DNA from 2 places in the Clostridium sp. NSJ-145 genome. Region 2 is predicted to be linked to the other one. Evidence: predicted binding sites of a transcription regulator. Region 2 holds the regulator's gene; the other holds the start of a gene.
What was found. The regulator LexA, encoded in region 2, represses DNA repair genes until DNA is damaged. The targets are predictions, from matches to a motif close to CNAACANNTGTTNG.
Positions count from the first base shown of each region.

Region 1 (12,437 bases), on a different contig from region 2:
TAAAAGATGAAGCAATTAAGCTTCATCTTTTTATGTTTAAAATTATTATTTGATTTCAGTCAAGTTATGCCAGTATCTAGTAGGCATATGCATTTTTTGAAGCTTTGAGTTTTCTCGTTCTTTTATATTTATAGAATTATAGAATGTTTTCCATAAGGATTCAAATTCATCATTAGAATAGTTTAATAAATTTTTTGTTTCATCCTTAGAAAGTTCAGTTATTATACTATTATTTTTATTATAGAAAAGAGCAATTTCTCTTTTCAAATCATGAATTATAAAGTTCTGATCGGAAAAACGTTCTATAAAGTGAGTAGATATTATAGGCAAAATATTATGGTCAGGCTCAATAGTACTATAGTATAATTGGGCTTTAATTTTTTTGAATCTAACAAACCCAGTAAACCTATGAGATTCTAAAGAAACTTTTCTATAATATTTATCAACTAGAGAGATTATCTCATTGTTCTTAGCTAAGTTTATATTATTTCCATAGTTATAACATAGTTTAATATATTTATATATTAATGTTTCTATATTATTAACATCACTTAAGTAGAGATAATAAATAGTTTTTAATGTAGTATAACTAAGTTTGTCACGTATGCTTGAATAAACTCTATTAAATTTATCTATTTCAGTTACAATCTCTATTGGAGATGAAATAAGATTAGGTAAATAATTTTTAGTTTTAGTTATTTTCACCTCTGTTTTAGATGAATAACAATAGAATATACATGTTAATAAACCTTCAAATGTACCGTCATATAAATACTCATTTATCATAATTATATTTCTCCTATAATTGAAGAATTTTTATCTTTCAATAAAGATAACTTGTTAAAAGAAGGTGATAAAGCAATGTTATTATCAAAAAAACTAAGTTGTTCATAATTGTTATCTATTATATTCAAATCAACTTTTGGAGATAAAACTTTCTTTATTTTATCACCATCTATATCTACAGAACCAAAATATTTTCCTTTACAGGTTATAAAATATTGAGCTCTTTTTAAAACTACTCCTAATTTTTTTAAATCTTCAAAATCTAAAGAAGATATTCTTCTAGAGCTAAGAATTTTTTTTGCACCTCGTATTCCTATACCAGGAATTCTTATAAGAGTTTCGTAAGGGGCTTTATTTATTTCTACAGGAAATAGGTGAATGTTATTAATTGCCCAATTTGTTTTAGGATCAAAATTTATATCGAAGTTAGGAGCTTTATTATCTAATAATTCATCAGCTTTAAAACCGTAAAGTCTAAGAAGCCAGTCGCCTTGATATAGACGATGTTCTCTTAATGTGGGCGGATTTTTTATACTAGGTAAATTTTTATCAGTATTAACAGGTACATATGCAGAGTAATAAACACGTTTTAATGAAAATTTATTATAAAGGTTTTCACTTAACTTCAATATATTATAATCACTTTCTTTAGTAGCACCAACAATTAGTTGAGTACTTTGTCCTCCAGGAACGAAAAGTGGAGCAGATTTGAACTTTTTTCTTTCATCATTGTATAGAATAATATTATTTTTTATGGATTTCATAGGAGTAAAAATACTTTCTTTGTTTTTTTCAGGGGCAAGAAGCTTTAGTGAATCGTTTGAAGGTAACTCCAAATTAACACTCATTCTATCTACTAATGTTCCAGCTTTTTTTATTAATGATTCATCTGCACCAGGAATTGCTTTTAAGTGGATGTAACCTCTGAAGTTATAACTATTTCTAAGTTTATCAACAACATTAGTTAACATTTCCATGGTATGATTGGCGTTTTTAAATATGGCAGAGCTTAAAAAAAGCCCTTCAATGTAATTTCTTCTATAGAAATTAATAGTTAAAGATACAATCTCGTCCACTGTAAAAGCTGCTCTTTCTATATCATTAGACTTTCTATTTAAGCAATAAGTACAATCGTAAATGCAGTAGTTAGTTAATAGGATTTTTAATAGAGAAATACATCTTCCGTCTGGAGTAAATGAGTGACAAATTCCAGAAGTACTCACTGAACCTAGTTGACCTTTTTTTGAGTTTCGATTTGAACCAGATGATGAACAAGATACATCATATTTAGCAGCATCACTTAATATTCTTAATTTTTCATTTATATCCATAAAATCACCTTCAAATATATTGATATATTTATATTATCAGAACGTATGTTTATCTGCAAGGGGTGGCATTGTGTAATAAAAGGAAAATATAAAAAATACAACCACAAATATTAAAATGTGGTTGTAATATTATTAATAAGTAGTTTTTCTAAAAAGCTTTGATATTTCAAAAAAGGTAAATGGTATTATGGATAGCAAGGATACAAAAAGCCAATCTTTTAATGTTAAAGAGAAAACACTAAATATTTTAGCAATTGGTGGGATAGAAACTATAGATATCTGAAGAATGATACCTATTAAAACAGCTCCTAGCAATTTTTTGTTTTTAAATAGACCAATTTTGAAAACAGATACTTTTTCACTTCTCATAGCTAAAGAGAGTATAAGTTGCGAACCGCTTAAGACCACAAATGACATAGTTTGAGCATGAACTAAAGAGTTAGGATATAGATATTCACCTACTTTAAAAGCAAATAAAGTTGTAAAGCCTATTATTACTCCTAGTAATATTAAAGTTGTTGCAGTACCGTTAGAAAATAGGTTATCTTTAGGGTTACGAGGCTTTTCTAACATAACATTAGGATCTTTAGGGTCTACTCCAAGTGCTAAAGCAGGTAAACTATCAGTTATAAGATTTATCCATAATATATGGATAGGTAATAGAGGAGAAGGCCAATTAAGAAGTATAGCAACGAATAAAGTTAGTACTTCTCCTAAATTACTACTAAGTAAAAATACTATAGATTTTTTTATATTGTTAAATATATTTCTACCTTCTTCTATTGCTTTTACAATAGTTGAAAAATTATCATCAGTAAGAATCATATCTGCAGCACCTTTTGCAACATCAGTTCCTGTAACTCCCATGGCTACACCTATATCAGCAAATTTTAGTGAAGGAGCATCATTTACGCCATCACCCGTCATAGAAACAATATTACCATGAGATTTTAAAGCTTTAACAATTTTTACTTTATGCTCAGGAGAAACTCTTGCAAAAATATTATAATTATTAACAATTTTATTAAATTCATCTTGTGAGTAAGAATCTATTTCACTTCCTGATAAAGCTTCAGAAATATCACTTGCTATGCCAAGCTCGCTACCTATGGCAAAAGCTGTATTTTTATGATCACCAGTTATCATAACAGTTCTAATTCCTGCCTTTTTGCTTATGGCTATTGAATTTTTAACTTCACTTCTTGGTGGATCAATCATGCCCATAAAACCTATAAAAACTAGGTCAGATTCTATTGGAATATTTTCATAAGGACCATCTATATCTTTATAAGCAAGGGCTAAAACTCTTAAGGCTGAATCAGACATTTTGTCTGAAACATTTAATATATAGTTTTTATCTTCATCACTTAGAGGTACTATCTCGTTATCTACTAATTTTTTTGTTGAGATTTTAAGGATATTATCTATAGCACCCTTAGTAAATACTCTATATTTATTTTGGTATAAGTGTACTGTGCTCATTAGTTTACGGTCAGAATCAAAAGGGATTTCATATACTCTTTTATGAGTAGTATTTAAAGTGTCTTTTAGAAGATTGAAAGTATTGCCTACATCTATTAAAGCTATTTCTGTAGGATCGCCACTTTTAGAATCATTTGTTGAAGTTGCATCATTACATAAGACCATTCCTTCAATTAAAAGTTTATTTTCAATTTGATTAATATCTAATTTATCAATATCGATTATAGAATTATTTACAAAAGCCTTTTTAACAGTCATTTTATTTAGAGTTAATGTGCCGGTTTTATCGGAACATATAATATTTACTGAACCAAGAGTTTCAACAGCGGGTAATTTTCTTATTATTGCATTTTCTTTACTCATTCTTTGTACACCAAGGGCAAGAACTATAGCAACAGTAGCAGGTAGACCTTCTGGTATAGCTGCAACAGCTAAACTTATAGATGTCATGAACATTTGAAGAAAATTTCGACCTTGTAACATTGATATTATAAACATTAATATAGAGATAGATATTGCCCCTATACCGAGAATTTTACCTAGATGAGCTAAGTTTTTTTGAAGAGGCGTAATATTTTCATTTTCGCTATCAAGCATTTTAGCAATTTTACCTATTTCAGTATTCATACCTGTAGATACTACAATACCAGTTCCTCTACCATAGGTAGCCAAGGTTGACATAAAAGCCATATTAACTTTATCTCCTATTGCAGTATCATCATGAGATAAAACTATAGTTGAATCTTTTTCAGCAGGCAATGATTCACCAGTAAAAGCAGATTCATCTATTTTCAGATTGATAGATTCTATTAATCGTAAATCAGCAGGAATGTATCTACCAGCGTCTATTATAACTAGGTCACCTACTACAACATCTTCAGAAGGAATCTCAAGTATTACCCCATCTCTTTTTACAATAGCTTTAGGTGTTGATAAAGATTTTAAAGCTTCTAAAGCTTTTTCAGCTTTATTTTCTTGAATAACTCCTATAGTGGCATTTAAAAGAATAACTATAACAATGATTATAGAATCACTTATTTCTCCTAGAAAAGCTGATATAAGAGCAGCTGCAATAAGTATATATATCATCACATCATTAATTTGTGAAAGAAATAGTTCTAGAAGCGTTTTTTTCTTTTTTGTAATTAGTTTGTTTTTACCATTTTTTAAAAGAAGTTCTTCTGCAGTTTTAGAAGAAAGGCCATTTGTTATATCTGCATTAAGCATAGATATAACTTTATCGATAGGCTCATTAGAATACATAGTTATCACCTCTAATAATTAATAAAAAGTTTTATATAAATATGTTATTAAGAGAAATTAATAATAATGACTTTAAAGGGAACTATTGATAGGAATGATTTTCGTATATTGTTATAAAAAGCAAAAATATGTATAATGTTTAATTAAGATATAAATTATCGGTAGAGGGGGAGTTTGATGATAAAAAAATTTATATCATATTACAAACCATATAAAAAACTATTTTATTTAGATTTAATTGTAGCAGCCATAGCATCAGGTGTTGATTTATTTTATCCTATGATGACTAGAAAACTAGTAAATGAAGCTGTTCCTAATAGAGATATTAGAACTATTGGAGTTTTTGCAATTACTCTTTTAATTATTTATTTAATAAAAGCAGCTTGTGGTTACTTTATGAATTACTATGGACATGTTGTTGGGGTTAGAATGCAAGCTGATATGAGAAAGGATATGTTTGATCATCTTCAGAAGTTACCTAATTCATATTTTGATAATAATAAAACTGGTGATTTAATGAGTAGAATGATAAATGATCTTATGGAAGTATCGGAGCTTGCGCATCATGGACCAGAAGATATATTTATATCTGTAGTAATGCTTATAGGATCATTTATAGTTTTAAGTACAATAAACTTTCCACTTACATTAATAATCTTTGCATTTGTTCCATTTATAGTTATGTTTACTTGGAAACAAAGAACAAGAATGAATAATGCTTTTATGGAAACACGAGTGGAAACATCAGAAGTTAATTCAAATTTGGAAAATTCAATTTCAGGAATAAGAATTTCGAAATCATATGTATCACATAATTATGAAAAGAAGAAATTTAACAAAGGAAATGAAAAATTTAAAGCTGCGAGAGAAAGAGCATATAAAGTAATGGCTGAATATTTTGCAGGAGTTAATTTTGGAATAGACTTTTTAGATTACGTTGTATTAATAGCAGGAGGAATATTTACATTTTATAATATTATAGATATAGGAGACTTTCTTGCTTATATGCTTTATATTAAGCTATTTACTCAGCCTATTAAAAAGCTAGTAAATTTTATGGAGCAATATCAAAGTGGTATGACTGGATTTAAGAGATTTATTAAAATAATAGAAGAAGATATAGAAAAAGAAAGTGATACTGCAATTGAAATTAAGGATATCAAAGGAGAAATAGAATTCAGTAATGTTAATTTTAGTTACGAAGATAATAAAATATTAGAAGATGTATCTTTAAAAATTGAAAAGGGAAAAATGTTAGCACTTGTTGGCCCATCAGGTGGAGGAAAATCTACTTTTTGTAATTTAATACCTAGGTTTTATGATGTAGATAGTGGAGATATAAAAATTGATGGTATAAGCATTTATGATATAACTTTATCATCTTTAAGAAATAATATAGGTGTAGTACAACAAGAAGTATTTTTATTTACTGGAACTATTAAAGAAAATATTAAATATGGAAAGCAAGATGCAACAGATGCTGAAATTATAGAGGCAGCTAAAAAGGCTAATATTCATGATTATATAATTGGCTTGAAGGATGGATATAATACGTTTATAGGTGAGAGAGGTGTTAAACTATCTGGAGGACAAAAGCAAAGAATATCTATTGCAAGAGTATTTCTTAAGAATCCACCAATCTTAATATTAGATGAAGCAACTTCTGCGTTAGATAATACTACTGAGTATTTAATACAAAAATCTTTAGAGGAACTTTGCAAGGGAAGAACAACAATAGTAGTAGCTCACAGATTATCTACAATTAAAAATGCTGATGAAATTATAGTATTAACAGAGAATGGCATAGAAGAAAAAGGTAGTCATGCAGAGTTAATAAGGAAAAGTGGAATTTATGCAGAGTTAAATAGATATGCTGTTGTTAGCTAATAGTTATCTGGTAGAAGTTAATATAAAATAGTTGATAGTGGGACAAAATAAGGATGTTAATATATTAAGTTCGTATTGACTAAAAATATCTAAAAGAGTAAAATGAACTTAAACAATATACCCCGTGGGGGTACACTAGGAGGAAATATTATGGTTAAACATGTACAAGAAAATGAATTCTCAGCAGAGGTTTTAAATTTTGATGGAGTTTCAGTAGTAGATTTCTGGGCTTCATGGTGTGGTCCTTGTAAGATGATTGCTCCAATATTTGAAGAGGTTGCTGGAGAAATAACTAATGCTAAATTTGTAAAGGTTAATGTAGATGAGAATCCAAATTTAGCGAATCAATTTAGAATAGCTAGTATTCCAACTATTTTAATTATGAAAAATGGTGCACCAGTAGATACTTTAGTTGGTTTTATGCCTAAACCACAATTAAAGGATGCTATTGCTAAGCACGTATAGGAAGCGTGATATAGGTGGAGAGATATGATATTGCTATAGTAGGAAGTGGCCCAGCTGGGTTATCCGCTGCATTAAATGCAAAAATTCGTAATAAGAAGTTTATTATCTTTGGAAATAAGAATTTAACTAATAAGTTAGTTAAAGCTCCTAAAGTAAATAATTACCTAGGGTTTTATGGCATGAATGGTGAAGAGATTAAAAATAAATTTCAAGAACATTTAGATGCTATGAATATAAATATAACATATGAGAGAGTAAATAATATTTATGCTATGGGTGATTATTTTGCTTTAATGGTAAATGAAAAAATGTATGAGGCGAAAACCTTGATTTTAGCTACAGGTATGGAATACACAAAAGCTATAAAGGGTGAACTTGAATTTTTAGGTAGAGGTGTAGGATATTGTGCTACTTGTGATGCACCTCTTTATAAAAATAAAGTTGTTACAATAATAGGATATAATAAAGAGGCTGAAGAAGAGGCTAGATATGTTAGTGAGCTTGCAAGTAAGCTTTATTATGTTCCTATGTATAAAGGTGAATATGAATTAAATGATAGTATTGAAGTTATTCATGATAAACCTGTTGAAATAAGTGGAGAGTTAAAAGTTAATAAACTTAAATTAGAAAATACTGAATTAGAAACTGATGCAGTATTTGTCTTAAAAGATACTATTTCACCTGGGCAACTAGTTCCAGGATTAGAAATTGAAGATGGACATATAAAAGTTGATAGAGAAATGAAAACTAATATAGAAGGTTGCTTTGCTGCCGGAGATTGTGTTGGAAAGCCATATCAATATATTAAGTCAGCTGGAGAAGGTAATATAGCAGCGTTGAGTGCAGTTAAGCATTTAGATAATTTAAAGGTTAAGTAAAAAAAGGAAACTACACAAAGTAGTTTCCTTTTTTTTACTTATATATTTTGATATAATTATTATGACTAAGTGTTTAAGGGGTATTATTTATGAGTACAGAATTATATAGTAATTTAGAAAATCATTGGAATAAAAATGGTCATAAACCTTATAAAAAGCAGAATATTAATATAGCAGGCAAAGATGAATGTGATAGGATCTACAGCAATGATTATTATACTGAAAATATACAGTCTGAAATTGCAGATGCATTATTGGAATTAATTATTGATTATAGAGATGATATAGAGCCAATATTAAACTATATAACAAGATATAAGTTACTTGACTTCTATGATAAGTTTTTATCAAAGTTAGATATATTAATTAAAGAGGGAATTGTTGTAAAAGATGAATTGCATAATTTGGCTATTTCTTTTGTAAAAAGATATGATGACTTTGAGGTAATAAAGTTAGGGTTATTGATGTTAAGATTTAGCTCTAATGAAGAAGGGTTAAATATATTAAAGATTTTTTCTAATCATAATGATTTTATTTTTTATTCTATAGAAGGAATAAAGGGATATGAAAAATGTAATTCTATAATTTTTGAGATTGCAAAAAGATCTACTGGGTATGGACGAGTTATATCATTGTCTAAAATTGAGCCAATAACTTTAGAAATAAAAAAATGGATAGTAGGAGACGCTGTAAACAATATATTTTTACAAGAGTTTTTAGTTGCTATTTCATTTAATAAGATTGATTATGTTCAATACTTTAGTGAAGAAGAAAAAACAAATAAAATGTTTAAAATTTTAACTAGAAATTTATCTTTACTTTATGAACTTAGAGAAAGTTTTGTAAATAGTATCTCTTTTGAACTAATTGATATTTATTGTGGTTGGTTTAAAAAATATAAATGTTCATTTGATAGTTTGTATGTTATGTGTGCATTATTTTCACTATTCTATAAGGTTGATGGTGAGAGTAGCGTAATTGATAAATTAGAATTATCAAAAGAAGAAGAGGAGTTTATAGATTATGAAATAGAAAATTTTATAAAGAGTGATTATACTGATATTTTAAAAAAATGTATTAAATTAAAGAGTGCTGAAATAAGTAAAATTATTGATGTAGCCATGGCTTTGGATGTTTATTTAAGTTTTGATGAATTAATAAGTACGCTTGAAGATAATCCTCTTGATATTTCAATATATAATTATGTTATGAACTGTGGAAGTGATAAAGATAGAAGTGATTTAATTGAGTTTGCTTTAGATAAAATAAATTTTGATAAAATAATTAACACAAATGAACTCATAAACGATGAAGATTTTGATGAAGAGTATATAGAAGATTATTGTTTTTTATTGATAATAGTTTGTATGGATAGAAATTATAAGGACTTTTTAAAGTTAAATTTATTAGCTCTTAAATCAAGATATATAAAAACAAAAATAGAAGCCTTAAATAATTTAAAAAGTATTAAAGATAGATTAGATGACGAAGCTATTAAAGAGATTAAGTTAACGTATGAAAAAGAAATTGATAGTTATCAGAAGAAAAACTTGAGATCACTATTATTGTTGTTAGACGAAGAAACTATAAATAATGAGAAAGAGAATTTAGATAAGTATAGAGTGAAAATTCATGTAAAAGATATATACTTAACTAATATATGGGTTGAAAAAACAGAAAATATAGAAATTATAAAGTTAAGAAGAGAATTGTATGAAGAGGACATCGTGTATTTAAAAGTTGATAAAAATAATGATACAGGTGACAAAATATCAATTTTTAATAATGATGGTTATTTTATTGGTTATATAAAAAGTAAAGAAAATATTGTTTTGAAAAATCTTATGGATTGGGGTAAAATAATATACGGCAAAATTGCAAATATAAGTGAAGATTATAAAGAAATAGAATTGGCGCTTTATTTAAGTTATGAAGATGTTATAAAAGAAGTTTCTAACGCTTTTAATATGGTTATTAGAAATCCTAATGGATACTTGAATTAATAATTTGAATAATAAGTATAATCAGCACAAAAGATGAAGGATAGGTGAAATATGGTGATAGTAGTAGGTGGAATGATAGGGCTTGGGAAAAGTTCTGTAGCAGAAATATTAGGGGAACATTTTAAATCAGAGGTATTTTATGAAAGTGTAGATGATAATCCGATTTTACCACTATTTTATAGTGAAACAGAGGAAGAAATAGCAAAAAAAAGATATCCATTTTTATTACAATTATATTTTTTAAATACAAGATTTAAGAGTATAAAGGATGCACTTCATTATGATAATAATGTTCTTGATAGATCAATTTATGAAGATTGGTATTTTGCAAAGAAAAATATGGAGTTAGGAAGAATATCAGAATTAGAAATGAATATATACGAAGGTTTATTAAATAACATGATGAGTGAGTTAGAAGAACTTCCTAAGAAGGCTCCAGATATTATGGTATATTTAAAAGGTTCATTTGAAACTGTAATGAAAAGAATAAATTTAAGAGGAAGAGATTTTGAAATTGATGATAGCTTAAGAGATTATTATCATTTTTTATGGGAGGATTATGATAATTGGATAAATAATTATTATAATGCGTCAGAAGTTGTGGTAATTGATATGGACAATTTAGACGTGGTTAATAATGAAGATGATAAAGAAATACTTATAAAATTAGTAGAAGAAAAGTTAAGAGAAGTAAGAGGATAATAAAAGGTATAAGAGTATTAGAGAGTGAGATGTGAGGGGATGACGAAGAAAGCAAAAATAATATTACTTTCAATTAGTTTAGGAGTAATAATGTTAATTTCAGTAGTGCTATTTAAATTAGCTTCTGGAGGATTTCAATTTTTGACTTATGCTACTGAGAATTACTTAGAGGTGCAACTGGAGGATTTTTTAAGTAGAGATAGTGGACAAGGTTACAATGAGAATATAACTATTATTGGGGAAAGAGATTATAATAATAGAACATTGATATTTTATGAAGCAGATTGTCAAGAAAATATAATTGTGAGTTATGAAAATAAAGGGAAATTTGGCAAGCATAATGTTTATAATCTCGAGAGAATTGTTAAAAGTGATAATTCTATTGCTATGATAGATATTTATGAGAATAATAGAAAAAAGTATATAATACTATCTAGTTTAAATAGAGATGATTTTGATAGTATAAATATAGTGAATAAGTCAACGAATAAAATATTGGAAGAAATAGATTTAAAAAATATTTCAGAAGAAGATTTTAATATTAATGAATTAAATGAGAAAAGTGTTGTTATAGAGTATATACCAAAGTCTAATATTGAAATTAAATTAGAATTAAACAAAAAGAGTGGAAATTAAATTCCACTCTTTTTCTTCTTATTATTTAAATGAAGCAAATGATGCATCAGATGGCATTCTCCAATCACCTCTAGGGCTTAAAGAAATAGTTCCAACTTTTGGACCATCAGGTAATGCGCTTCGTTTAAATTGTTGAGTGAAAAATCTATATATGAATTTATCTAACCATTTTTCAATCTCTTCTTTAGAATAGTCATTTTTAAAGGCATTTTCTGCTAAGAATAATATTCTCTCTTTTGAAGAACCATGTTTTATAAAGTGATATAGGAAAAAGTCATGAAGCTCGTAAGGACCTACTATATCTTCTGTTTTTTGAGAGATATTTCCCTCGCTATCTTTAGGTAGCAATTCAGGACTTACTGGAGTATCTAAAATATCTAATAATGTTTCAGAAACATCTTTGTTAGATTCATTTTCAGCTACATACTTAACTAAATACCTTACAAGAGTTTTAGGAATTGAAGGATTTACGGAGTACATGCTCATATGATCTCCATTATAAGTACACCAACCTAATGCTAATTCAGAAAGGTCTCCAGTACCTATAAGTAATCCACCTTCTTTATTTGCTAAATCCATAAGTATTTGAGTTCTTTCCCTAGCTTGAACATTCTCATATGTTACATCGTGTATATCTTTATCGTGGCCTATATCTTTAAAGTGTTGAAGAGAGGCTTCAACTATGTTTATTTCTCTAAGGTCACAGTTAAGTTCCTTACATAGAGTTAAAGCATTATTATAAGTTCTATCTGTAGTTCCAAAGCCTGGCATTGTAATAGTAATAATATTTTTATTATCAATGCCAAGAAGTTTAAATGTCTTAGCAATTACTAGTAATGCTAAAGTAGAATCAAGTCCTCCGGAAATTCCTATAACAGCTTTTTTTAAGCCAACATGCTCTAGTCTTTTTGCAAGAGCTGATGATTGTATATTAAAGATTTCTTTGCATCTTTCATCGCGCTCATGAATATTTGATGGAACGAAAGGATGCTTATCTATATATC
Region 1 covers NZ_JAJNOS010000007.1:98,130-110,566, reverse strand. The annotation lists gene LQE93_RS07965 (hypothetical protein) at 1-3, shown strand, start outside; gene LQE93_RS07960 (TIGR03915 family putative DNA repair protein) at 46-786, opposite strand; gene LQE93_RS07955 (putative DNA modification/repair radical SAM protein) at 789-2,117, opposite strand; gene LQE93_RS07950 (cation-translocating P-type ATPase) at 2,250-4,862, opposite strand; gene LQE93_RS07945 (ABC transporter ATP-binding protein) at 5,040-6,749, shown strand; gene trxA (thioredoxin) at 6,900-7,214, shown strand; gene LQE93_RS07935 (NAD(P)/FAD-dependent oxidoreductase) at 7,229-8,092, shown strand; gene LQE93_RS07930 (hypothetical protein) at 8,182-10,095, shown strand; gene LQE93_RS07925 (deoxynucleoside kinase) at 10,147-10,797, shown strand; gene LQE93_RS07920 (hypothetical protein) at 10,837-11,433, shown strand; gene LQE93_RS07915 (NAD(+) synthase) at 11,455-12,437, opposite strand, start outside.
Region 1: LQE93_RS07955 (putative DNA modification/repair radical SAM protein) is a predicted target of LexA. The motif match lies at 2,156-2,169, and genes of this name have one in related genera.

Region 2 (12,437 bases):
GCTGGATATAAAGAAATAACACTTTTAGGTCAAAATGTTAACTCATATGGTAAAGGCTTAGATGAGGATATTAACTTTGCTAAACTTCTAAGAATGATAAACGAAGTTGAAGGACTAGAAAGAGTTAGATTTATGACATCACATCCAAAAGATTTAACTGATGATGTTATTTTAGCTATTAAGGAATGTGATAAATTATGTGAGCAAATACATTTACCAGTACAAAGTGGTTCAAATAATATTTTAAAGAAGATGAATCGTCATTATACTAGAGAGTATTATATGGAACTAGTAAATAAGATAAAGAAAGAAATACCAGGTGTATCTTTAACTACTGATATAATTGTTGGTTTCCCAGGTGAAACAGAAGAAGATTTCCTTGAAACATTAGAATTAGTTAAAGAGGTTGGATATTCTGCAGCATTTACATTTATTTATTCAAGAAGAAATAATACTCCAGCTGATATGATGTTAAATCAAGTAGATGATGCAGATAAACATCATAGATTTGATAGATTAGTTAAAGCTGTAAATGATAATGTTATAAAGCTAAACAAAGAATTTGAAAATCAAGTTGTTGAAGTTTTAGTTGAAGGTATGAGCAAAAACGATGAAACAAAGTTCTCAGGTAGAACAAGAAATGGTAGATTAGTTAACTTTGAAGGAGAAAATGTAAAGATAGGTGATTTAGTTAATGTTGAAATTACTAGAGCCCAACCATTCTCATTACTAGGTAAAATGAAATAAACTATTAAAAGAGGGCAGCTCAATAGACTGTCCTTTTTTATTATGTTATATACTCTAGCAATAAAAATATGATAATATATTACTATAAAATTTAAAATAACGGAGGATAAGAAAATGGCGTTAACTCCTATGATGAGACAATATATGGAAGTTAAAGAGAGATATACTGATTGTATATTATTTTTTAGATTAGGAGACTTCTATGAAATGTTTTTTGAAGATGCTAAAACAGCATCAAGAGAACTCGAACTAGTACTTACAGGAAGAGACTGTGGGTTAGAAGAGAGAGCACCTATGTGTGGAATTCCATTTCATGCATCAGCCGCATATATATCAAGATTAGTATCGAAAGGATATAAAGTAGCTATATGTGAACAGGTAGAAGATCCATCAGTAGCAAAAGGTATTGTTAAAAGAGATGTAGTTAAGGTAGTTACCCCTGGGACTTTTATAGATGGAAATGGTGATAATGATTATAAAAATCTTTATATGATGTCTATATATGAAAGTAATGGTTTGTATGGAATAGCAATATCAGATATTTCTACAGGTGAATTCAAAACAACGTATTTTTCAGATACAATAGATAATCTATTAGGAGAAATTTCTAGATTCTCACCTAAAGAAATAATTGTAGATAACACTTTAAATGAAAATATTATAATTAGAATTCATGAGACTTTACCAGTGTTAATAACTAAAAAAGATTACTCTAAATTTTATTGTACCGATGAAGAATTAAAGAAACAATTTATAAATATAGATGTAGACTCAATTAATATTAACAGTAAAATAGCAGTATCTGTATTACTTAAATATATATTTGATACTCAAAAGATAAGTTTATCTAATATAGATATACTAGAACAGTATAATATAATTGACTTTATGACTATTGATAGTAATTCTAGACGTAATTTAGAATTAACAGAAAGTCTTAAAGAAAAATCTAAAAAAGGAAGTCTTATCTGGGTATTAGATAAAACTTCTACTTCAATGGGTGGAAGAACATTAAGAAGCTTTATAGAACAGCCTTTAATAAATAAATCTCAGATTGAAAATAGAAGTGCTGCTGTAGAAGAATTATATAATAATATGTTCTTTAATGAAGAATTAAGAGATAGTCTAAAAGAAATATATGATATAGAAAGAATAACAGGTAAAATTTCTAATAAAAATGTAAATGCAAAAGATTTAGTTTCTCTAAAAAGATCTTTAGATAAATTACCAGGAATCAAAGAAAAGCTTAATAGTTGCAAATCAGACTTATTAGTAAAATGGAATGATAACTTAGATACTTTAGATGATATAAGAGAGTTACTTGCTGAATCATTGTTAGAAGATCCTTCTATTGGATTAAAAGAAGGAAATATAATTAAAAGTGGATATTCAGTAGAAGTTGATGAATTAAGAGATATTAAGTTAAATGGTAAGCAATGGATAGCATCTTTAGAGCAATCAGAAAGAGAACATACAGGAATTAAATCATTAAAAGTAGGATATAATAAAGTTTTTGGATATTATATAGAAATATCAAAGGCAAATTATGCATCTATCCCAGAAGGTAGATATATAAGAAAGCAAACTCTTTCTAACGCTGAAAGATACATAACAGAAGAGTTAAAAGTTATGGAAGAAAAAATATTAGGTGCAGAAGATAAATTAATAGCCCTTGAATATGAGTTATTTGTAAATATAAGAGACAGAGTTGAAAAAGAAATTCAAAGATTAAAAGATACAGCAAAAATAATAGGATCACTTGATGTTATTTCAACTTTAGCCTTAGTAGCTTATGAAAATAATTATGTTAGGCCAAATATAAATGAAAATGGTATTATCGATATTAAAGATGGTAGACATCCTGTAGTAGAGAAGGTAATTGGTAAAGGTGAATTTGTTTCTAATGATACTTTGCTTAATAAGAAAGACAATATGTTATTGCTTATAACTGGTCCAAATATGGCCGGTAAATCTACATATATGAGACAGGTAGCATTAATAACTTTAATGGCTCAGATTGGATCTTTTGTGCCTGCTTCAAGTGCTAATATATCAGTGTGCGATAAGATCTTTACAAGAATAGGTGCTTCAGACGATTTAGCTGGAGGTAAATCTACATTTATGGTTGAAATGTGGGAAGTTTCCAATATATTAAAGAATGCTACAAATAATAGCCTTGTTCTTCTTGATGAAGTAGGAAGAGGAACTTCTACATATGATGGACTAAGTATAGCTTGGTCTGTAATAGAATATATATCAAATCAAGTTAAATTAAAATGTAACACTTTATTTGCTACTCACTATCATGAATTAACAAATTTAGAAGGGGAAATACCTGGTGTAAGAAATTATTCTGTTGCAGTTAAAGAAATTAATGATGAAGTTATATTTTTAAGGAAAATTGTTGAAGGTGGAGCAGATCAGTCTTATGGTATAGAGGTTGCAAAAATAGCTGGATTACCTGAAGAGGTAATTAATAGAGCAAAAGATATTTTAAATACTTTAGAAGGTAAAGAAAAATTTGAGATTAACAATACCTCTTCTAAAAATGCTGAAGTTGCCCTAGACTCTGTAGTAGACGATAGTACTATAAAAGAAAACTCTAAAAATTTAGAAGAATATAAAATAGAAGAAGAAAAAAATAAAATAGAAAATGTTCAAATAGATTTCACGATGTTGGAAAAAGAAGCTTTATTAAATAGCATAAAGGATTTAGATGTTATGGTAATGACTCCACTTGATGCAATGAATACTCTATTTAAAATTGTTCAGGATGCTAAAAAAATAATGTAAGGTGAGAGTATATGAAAAGAATAAATATATTAGACCAACATACTGCTAATAAAATTGCTGCTGGTGAAGTTGTTGAGAGGCCATCATCAGTAGTAAAAGAGTTAGTTGAAAACTCAATAGATGCGAATTCTAAAAATATCACTATAGAAATAAATGAAGGCGGATTATCATTAATTAAAATAATAGATGATGGATCTGGAATAAATAGAGATGATATTGAAATAGCTTTTTTACCTCATGCTACTTCTAAAATCTCTAAGGTAGAAGATATCTACAATATAAGCACTTTAGGGTTTAGAGGTGAAGCATTAGCTTCAATAGCATCAATTTCTAAGATATCTTTAAAAAGCAAAACAAACGATGCTGATAATGGTAGTGAAATTATATTAGAAGCTGGGAAAAAGGTATCTTTACAAGAAGTAGGAATGAATAATGGTACAATAATGGAAGTAAAAGACTTATTTTTTAATGTTCCTGCAAGAAAAAAGTTCTTAAAATCTATTTCACGGGAGAGTAGCTTAATAAATGATATAGTAACAAGAATAGCACTTTCTAATCCAGAGATATCTATAAAGTTATTTAATAATGATAAGAAAGTAATTAATACTTACGGTACAGGTAATTTAAAAGATGTAATAAGAACTATATATGGAAAAAATGTATATGACAATATATTGTATTTTGAAGGCTCTAGGGGAGATATTTCAGTACATGGTTATATAGGAAAAGAAGAAATTGCAAAAGGTAGCAGAAATCATCAAAGTATATTTGTTAATAATAGATATATAAAAAATAAAACAATTATTGCAGCGGTGGAAAATGCATTTAAATCTTTCTCAGTAATAAATAAGTTTCCGTTTGTAGTTATATTTATTGATCTACCTCCTGAACTAGTAGATGTTAATATTCATCCAACAAAAGCAGAGATCAAATTTAATGATGAAAGAGCTGTATTTAAAGTTATTTTTGATACAATACATTCAGTACTAAGGGAAGATGCATTAAATAAATTCAATTCAGTTAAAAATGAAAATAATAAATTTGTTGTAGAAGAAAATGTAGAAAGAATAGAGTTTAATATTTCATCTGAAGACGAATATCCTACAAAAAAAATAGAACCAGAAATAACTAAAGATGAAGTAAAAAAAGAAATTGATATAAAACATATGTATAACTCAGTAGATATTTCAGATATAGAAAGAGAAGAGAAGTTATACAATAAATTAAAGAGTATAAATATAAACAATTTTAACAAATCAAATGAAGAGGATTCATATGAAATAAATAATGATAAGAATAGTACTGAAGTTGTTACTGTAAATGAAGATAATATTTGCCAATCTTATAATATAAAAGATGATGTAAATACTAAAGAAGCTAAATTTCCAAAACTAAGAGTTATAGGACAATTTAGTAAAATGTATATATTAGCAGAGTATGGAACAGATTTATATATAGTGGATCAACACGCTGCTCATGAAAAAATTCTATTTGAAAAATATTTTAAGGATATTGAAGAAGGTACTATTATAGTTCAACAGTTATTAGTTCCTATAATTTTAGATTTATCCTTAGAAGATTATGCTTATTTTGAAGAAAATAATAAAGTTTTTAGTGAAGCTGGATTCGTTATAGATCATTTTGGTGGTGAAACTATATCAATAAAAGAAGTACCTTATTTTCTAGGTAAGTTGGATGCTAAAAAGCTTTTTATGGAGATATTAGATAATCTAAAAGCATTAGGATCTGGAAAAACATCTGAAGTTAAGTTAAATAAGATAGCATCTATGGCATGTAGATCGGCTGTTAAAGCTAATGATTATTTGAACCATGAGGAAATGGATAAATTAATTGAAGATTTAAGATATATAAATGATCCATTTCACTGTCCTCATGGAAGACCTATTATAATAAAATTTACTGAATATGAATTAAATAAGAAGTTTAGAAGAATAATATAGAAGAGGAATAAAGTAGATGAAACAAAAATTACTTATAATCGCAGGGCCTACTGGTGTCGGTAAAACTGAATTATCTATTAAGTTAGCTAAGTTATTAGATGGAGAAGTTATATCAGCAGATTCTATGCAAATATATAAACATATGGATATAGGTTCTGCAAAAGTAACAAATGAAGAAATGAACGGCGTTAAACATCATATGATTGATGTTGTAATGCCTGATAAAAGCTTTACTGTAGTAGATTATAAAAACATGGCTGAAAAGGAAATTAATGATGTAATAAGAAGAAATAAACTTCCAATAATTGTTGGAGGAACTGGTCTTTACATAAATTCTTTGACATGTAATATGAATTTTACTGAAGCTGAAAGTGATATTGAATATAGAAAATACTTAGAAGATCTGGCTAAAGAAAAAGGAAATGAATATGTTCATAATCTTTTAAAAGAAATTGATCCTATAAGTTATGAAAAAATTCATGCAAATAATTTAAAAAGGGTTATAAGGGCATTAGAGGTATATAAAATTTCTGGGAAGCCATTTAGTTCATTTAATGATTTAGATACATTTTATAAATCAAAGTATGATATATATTACTATGTTCTTACTATGAATAGAGATAAACTTTATAATCGAATTAATCTAAGAGTAGATAAGATGATGGATGATGGATTACTTCAAGAGTGTATAAACCTTAAAGAGTTAGGATATAACACTTCTATGCAGTCTATGCAAGGTATAGGCTATAAAGAAGTATTTTATTACCTTGATAAAAAAATAAGCTTAGAAGAGGCTATAGACATGATTAAACAAGGATCTAGAAATTATGCTAAAAGACAATTAACATGGTTTAAGAAAGATCCAAGAGTAAAGTTTATCGATAAAGATATATATTCTGAAGATGATATAATTAACTTAATAGTTAAAGACCTTAAAAATAATTAGTATTATTAAAGGAGATGTTTTTTTGAATAAACAAACAAATAACTTACAAGACATATTTTTAAATAATGCCAGAAAGAATAGAATTCCAGTTTCTATATATTTAACAAATGGATTTTTAATTAAAGGTTATGTAAAAGGATTTGATAATTTCACAGTGATTTTAGATTCAGATGGTAAACAAATGTTAGTTTATAAACATGCTGTAACAACTATTACTCCTGCAACTCCAATTTTATTTAATAATATTGATAATAATTAAGATGAAGGTTTATCCTTCATCTTAATTATTTATAAAATACTTTCTATTTCTAAAAAAATTATATATAATAACTTTAGTAATTATATGTTAACTATAAAGGAGTAAAGCTATGTTAAATTTAACAGAAGAATTTTTAAAAAAGCAATATAAAATAAATGATGAAACATTTACTTTATATAATAAGGCTTTAAAAGATGTTGAAGAAGAGTTTAAAATATATGATGAAATTAGAGAGTTTAATCAATTAAAAGTTTTAAATGCTCTTCAGGAGGAAAGAATAAGTGAATCACACTTTACAAACTCTTCTGGATATGGATACGGGGATATTGGAAGAGATTCATTAGATAAAGTATATGCTAAGGTATTTAATACAGAGAGTGCTTTAGTAAGACCTCATTTCGTTAATGGTACTCATGCAATAGCCTGTGCCATAATAGGTAATTTAAGACCTAATGATACAATGGTTTGTATAAGCGGTAAACCTTATGATACATTACATAATATAATAGGAATTGGTGAAGAGAAAAATATAGGTTCATTAAAAGAGTATGGCGTAAATTATAAACAAGTAGACTTAATAGATGGTAAATTTGATGAAGATAAGATAATTACTCTTTTAAAAGAAGATAAAAGCATAAGATTAGTACATATACAAAGAAGTACTGGATATGGTTGGAGAAATTCATTCTTAGTATCAGAATTAGGGGATATAATATCAAAGGTTAAATCAATTAGAAATGATGTAATAGTATTTGTTGATAACTGCTATGGAGAATTTATAGATACTATAGAACCTACTGATGTTGGTGCAGATTTAATTGCTGGATCATTAATAAAAAATATAGGGGGAGGAATAGCTCCTACTGGAGGATATATAGCAGGGAAAGAAGAGTATGTACTTCAGGCAAGCTACAGATTAACAACTCCTGGAATAGGAGGAGAGTGCGGATCTACATTTGGAGTTATGAGACAGTTCTATCAAGGTTTATTTTTAGCCCCACATATAGCTATGGAGGCAGTTAAAGGTGCTGTTTTCTGTGCTAGAATTATGGAATTAGCAGGCTTTGAAGTATTACCGAAATATAATGAAAAGAGAAGTGATATTATTCAAGCTATTAAATTTAACGATAAAGATAAGCTAATAAAGTTCTGTAAGGGAATTCAAAAAGCATCTCCAATAGATTCTTTTGTAGAGTGTGAACCATGGGATATGCCTGGATATAGCGATCAAGTTATAATGGCAGCAGGAGCATTTATACAAGGTTCATCTATTGAATTATCTGCTGATGCTCCAATAAGAGAACCATATATTGCTTATCTTCAAGGTGGATTAACATTTGATCATGCTAAAATTGGTGTGTTATTTGCATTAAGTAATATACTTTAAAATATTAAAACTTAAACAGGATGAATTACTCATCCTGTTTTTGCATTTCGTTAATTAAATAATTATAGTCATTTGGTAACTCATAGATACCTTTACTTACATCATTAGAGCTAATATAAATAAATATGTTTAAGATATCTTCAGCAGATATAATTAAATTAGCCCACATAACACCATAAATAACGATGTTAAATCCTTTTAAAATAAGTATTACACTTAGTATAGAAGATATTATTAATACAGGAGCAATTAAACTAAGAAGACTCCTTGTATAGTTTATTTCTCCATTATAAGTAGAAGTAATCAATCTTTTTCGATTAAATAGTTTAATTTTAGCCTTTTGATCTGATAAAAAGTTAGAATAAATTATATAATGTATTAATTCATGTGGAATTTGAATTAAGTAAAATGATAGGATATAAGTAATTATAAAACTTAATATAAATGATTTTATATCTACAATTGAATTACAAGTGTAATATAGTGAATAACCTAAATAAAAGGCAAGTGGAAGTGATAAAATAGTTCTAATAAGTAACCTTAAGTTTAAATAAGTAGTCCGATTAAAATTGGATATTGGTGATAATATAAATTCACAATCATATTCATCCTTTGCTCTAAGAAATATCCCCTTTTCTAATGTCATTTTTTTCACCTTTCCTAAATACTAAATACTAAATATAAATGAGCCATACTAAAATGTATGACTCATTTATATTTAATATGCTCTAAATAATCCTACTAATTTACCAAGAATACTGCAATCTTTAACAATTATAGGATCCATAGTATCATTTTCAGGTTGTAATCTTATATAATCATCCTCTTTATAAAATGTCTTAATAGTAGCTTCGTTTTCAATCAAAGCAACTACTATATCACCGTTACAAGCTGTAGGATTTCTTTCAATTATAGCTAAATCTCCATGATGTATACCAGCATTTATCATACTATCCCCTGAAACGTTAAGTATAAAAAGTTCTTTATCATGTTTAATATAACTTAGAGGAACAGGGAAAACACCTTCAACATTTTCATTAGCCAATATAGGAATACCTGCTGTAACTTTCCCTATTATTGGAATATTAACCATTTCAATTTTATTTAAAGAGTTTTCCATAATTTCTAATGCTCTAGGCTTAGTTGGATCACGTTTTATTAGGCCTTTAGTTTCTAATTTTTTTAAATGCCCATGAACAGATGAAGTAGATTTTAAATTAACTGCCTCGCATATTTCACGTACAGATGGTGGATATCCTTTTAATTCTGTAAAGTTTTTAAGAAATTCATATATTTCCATTTGTTTGTTGCTATTTTCGATCATTATAACACCTCACTTATTTATAGATATTATAACATAACATAATAATAATATCAAACTTATGTTCTTGTAATATAATAAAATTTGAATTTATTATATCTTTCTGATAAAATAAATAAGTTAACAGAAATGGAAGGTGATTTTATGAAATATACTAACGACGATTTATGTGATATTTTTGAAAATAAAATTTGTGATAATTGTGGTAAATGTTTAGAAATCGATGGTATTGATATAAGAGCAATAAATATAGAAGATATAGCAAAAGATGTAGAAGAAAATAAATATTTAGAAGAAGAATTAAAGCTAGCTTTAGAAGCTCTAAAAGAAGAAGAGACAATTGAGGTACAGGATACTTTAAACTATTTAGATGATGAAGAATATGTTGATGCTTTTGATAATATTACATACCTTGATGAAATTGGTCTTGATGATGATTTATCTTTAGATGATGTAACCGAGGAAGTATATCCAGGAGTTCTAAAGTTTAAAAGAAAATAATAATACATTTAATAAAAAATTAGCTACCTATTTTAAATAGATAGCTAATTTTTTATGCTATAACTTAGATAAAGGATTTGAACGTACAGCATCTCTAAGTTTATCATCATCTATATGCGTATATATTTGAGTTGTAGATATATTTTCATGACCTAATATATTTTGTAGACTACGTATATCAACATTTCCATGTTTATACATTAGAGTAGCTGCTGTATGTCGTAGCTTATGAGGTGTATAAGTATTATCCAATATTTCTGCATTAGTTATATGCTTTTTTACTAATAATTCAACAGTTCTTTTATTAATAGGTTTATTACGAATAGATAGAAATAAGTATTTCTTATTTTCTTCAGATATTTTTGAATTATCTCTTTTGCTTAAATAATCATTAATGGATTTTATACATGCATCATTTAAATAAATAGTACGTTCTTTATTACCTTTTCCCACAATAGTTAATGTATCATTTTTTATCTTATTAATTTCTATTGAACATAACTCAGATAATCTCAATCCACAATTTAAAAATAGTGTTAATATACAATAATCTCTGTAATAGTTTATATTACCTTTATCTAAAGAGGAGAGTAGATGTAAACTTTGTTCTAAAGTAAGATATACTGGATGACGTTTATTTATTTTCGGTGATTCTAGTTCTACTGTTGGGTTTTCTTTAATCACTTTAGCTTTTCCAAATAAAAATCTATAAAAAGATTTTAATGTTGCAACTTTTCTAGCTCTAGCGTATGTACTATTTTGTCTTTCTTTTTCAACAAAAGATAAAAATGCATAAATATCCGTTAATTTTATAGTATTAATAAAGTTCTCATCAATATCGCTTATAGAAATTTCTTCAAATTCTAGTGAATCATCTATTTTATTATCTTTATAAACCTTCATAAATCTAAAAAATAACTGCAAATCTATTTTATACCCATTTATAGTATTTTTTGATTTACCTTTAATAGTTTCAAGATAATTTAAAAAATCTAATACTAACTGTGGCAAATCAGAAGTATTCTTAGCAGATTTATTTTTAAATTTAGTTATTTGGGTAATCTGATCATTATGAATTAAATCAGAATCACTAAAAATATTACTTTCAAGTGATGCTTTTTTAGCATCTTTTAAAGTTCTATTTAATCCTAGTTCTTTAAGCCAAATTTGAATAGAACGTACATTAAGAGAATATATTTTTGCTAATTGAGATGATGTAAAATTATGTTTAATAACTAATATATATAAATCTTCAATAATATACTCATAGCCACGTTTCATATTAGAAAGTTTTAAATTATTTCTAATTTCATTTATATTTCTTTTATCATAATCAGAAAGAGAAATTGCAAGTAGTTTTTTTACTTCATCTGAGTATTGATAATTTTTATACTTAAATGTTTTAGTACGACCCCTCAAAATATTACCCCCAAGCTCGATAAAATATTAAATTTTGTTATAATTTCTTTTCGTTTTAATACGAAATTTTATAAATTGATATTTAGCGAAATTAATTTTTGGGTGTTTTTTTGTATTTATTTTCTAATTTCTTTTATATTTAATATTAATTCATTTAATACTAATTCAGATTTAGAAAAACCTTTTTTAAAACATCTTATTTGTTTATATTTTACTCCATTCATTTCAAAATCTAATATATCAATTCTATCACCTTTATATATTAAAGGTGTTTTAGAATTTTTTAGTTTAATTTCTATTTCCATATTTACCTCCAAGTTTAAGATATATTTTAATTATAAAACAAAATAACCTATATAAACAATAAATTTATATAGGTTATTAATTAATATTATATAAAAATTCAAAAAGATTCTCCAATTAATACAAAATTTTTACCAAAATGATTATTTAATACTGCTTCTATAGATTCATAAAAATACATAATCGCAATTAATTTATTAAAGTAAATATTTCAATTTTTCTTTTAGATTTACTGTTTCAATATTTTGATTTATAAAAAATTCATCTGCCCAACAGTATATAATTGGTATATTTAATTGTTTTATATAACTTAGTTTTTTTATAATATCATAAGTTTTACTTACTAAACTATCCATAAAAATATATATAATTCGATTTGGATTACTAGGATGAAAAACTACAAACTCTAAATTAATTGAATTAAAAGTATAATCTTCTACAACTCTATAACCTAGCCCCTCAATTTTCTCTCTCAGAAATTTAAGCATATTAGAAGTTGTATCGTGTTTTTTATTAAATGTTAAATTGTTGGTAAAAAACTCATCTATATATCTTATAGAATCATCATATTCAAGTGTTTTTAATATATAATTTGTAATAGAGCTACTTTCTTCAATTTCAGAAATATATTCAAAAGTATTTATTTTTAAAATTGAAATATAATTATTCTTATTTATTAATTTTGATAGTATATCTAAATCATTATTTAATTGTATAATTAAAGTATCTAATAAATCTCTTTTTATTGTAATTTCAGCACTATCTTCTTCAATCATTTTGAAATTTAGTAAAATTAGAAT
Region 2 covers NZ_JAJNOS010000003.1:77,298-89,734, reverse strand. The annotation lists gene miaB (tRNA (N6-isopentenyl adenosine(37)-C2)-methylthiotransferase MiaB) at 1-747, shown strand, start outside; gene mutS (DNA mismatch repair protein MutS) at 862-3,540, shown strand; gene mutL (DNA mismatch repair endonuclease MutL) at 3,552-5,501, shown strand; gene miaA (tRNA (adenosine(37)-N6)-dimethylallyltransferase MiaA) at 5,518-6,447, shown strand; gene hfq (RNA chaperone Hfq) at 6,470-6,706, shown strand; gene LQE93_RS04220 (methionine gamma-lyase family protein) at 6,816-8,093, shown strand; gene LQE93_RS04215 (DUF3267 domain-containing protein) at 8,119-8,739, opposite strand; gene lexA (transcriptional repressor LexA) at 8,812-9,417, opposite strand; gene LQE93_RS04205 (hypothetical protein) at 9,559-9,915, shown strand; gene LQE93_RS04200 (tyrosine recombinase XerC) at 9,973-10,968, opposite strand; gene LQE93_RS04195 (hypothetical protein) at 11,451-11,639, opposite strand; gene LQE93_RS04190 (hypothetical protein) at 11,835-12,437, opposite strand, start outside.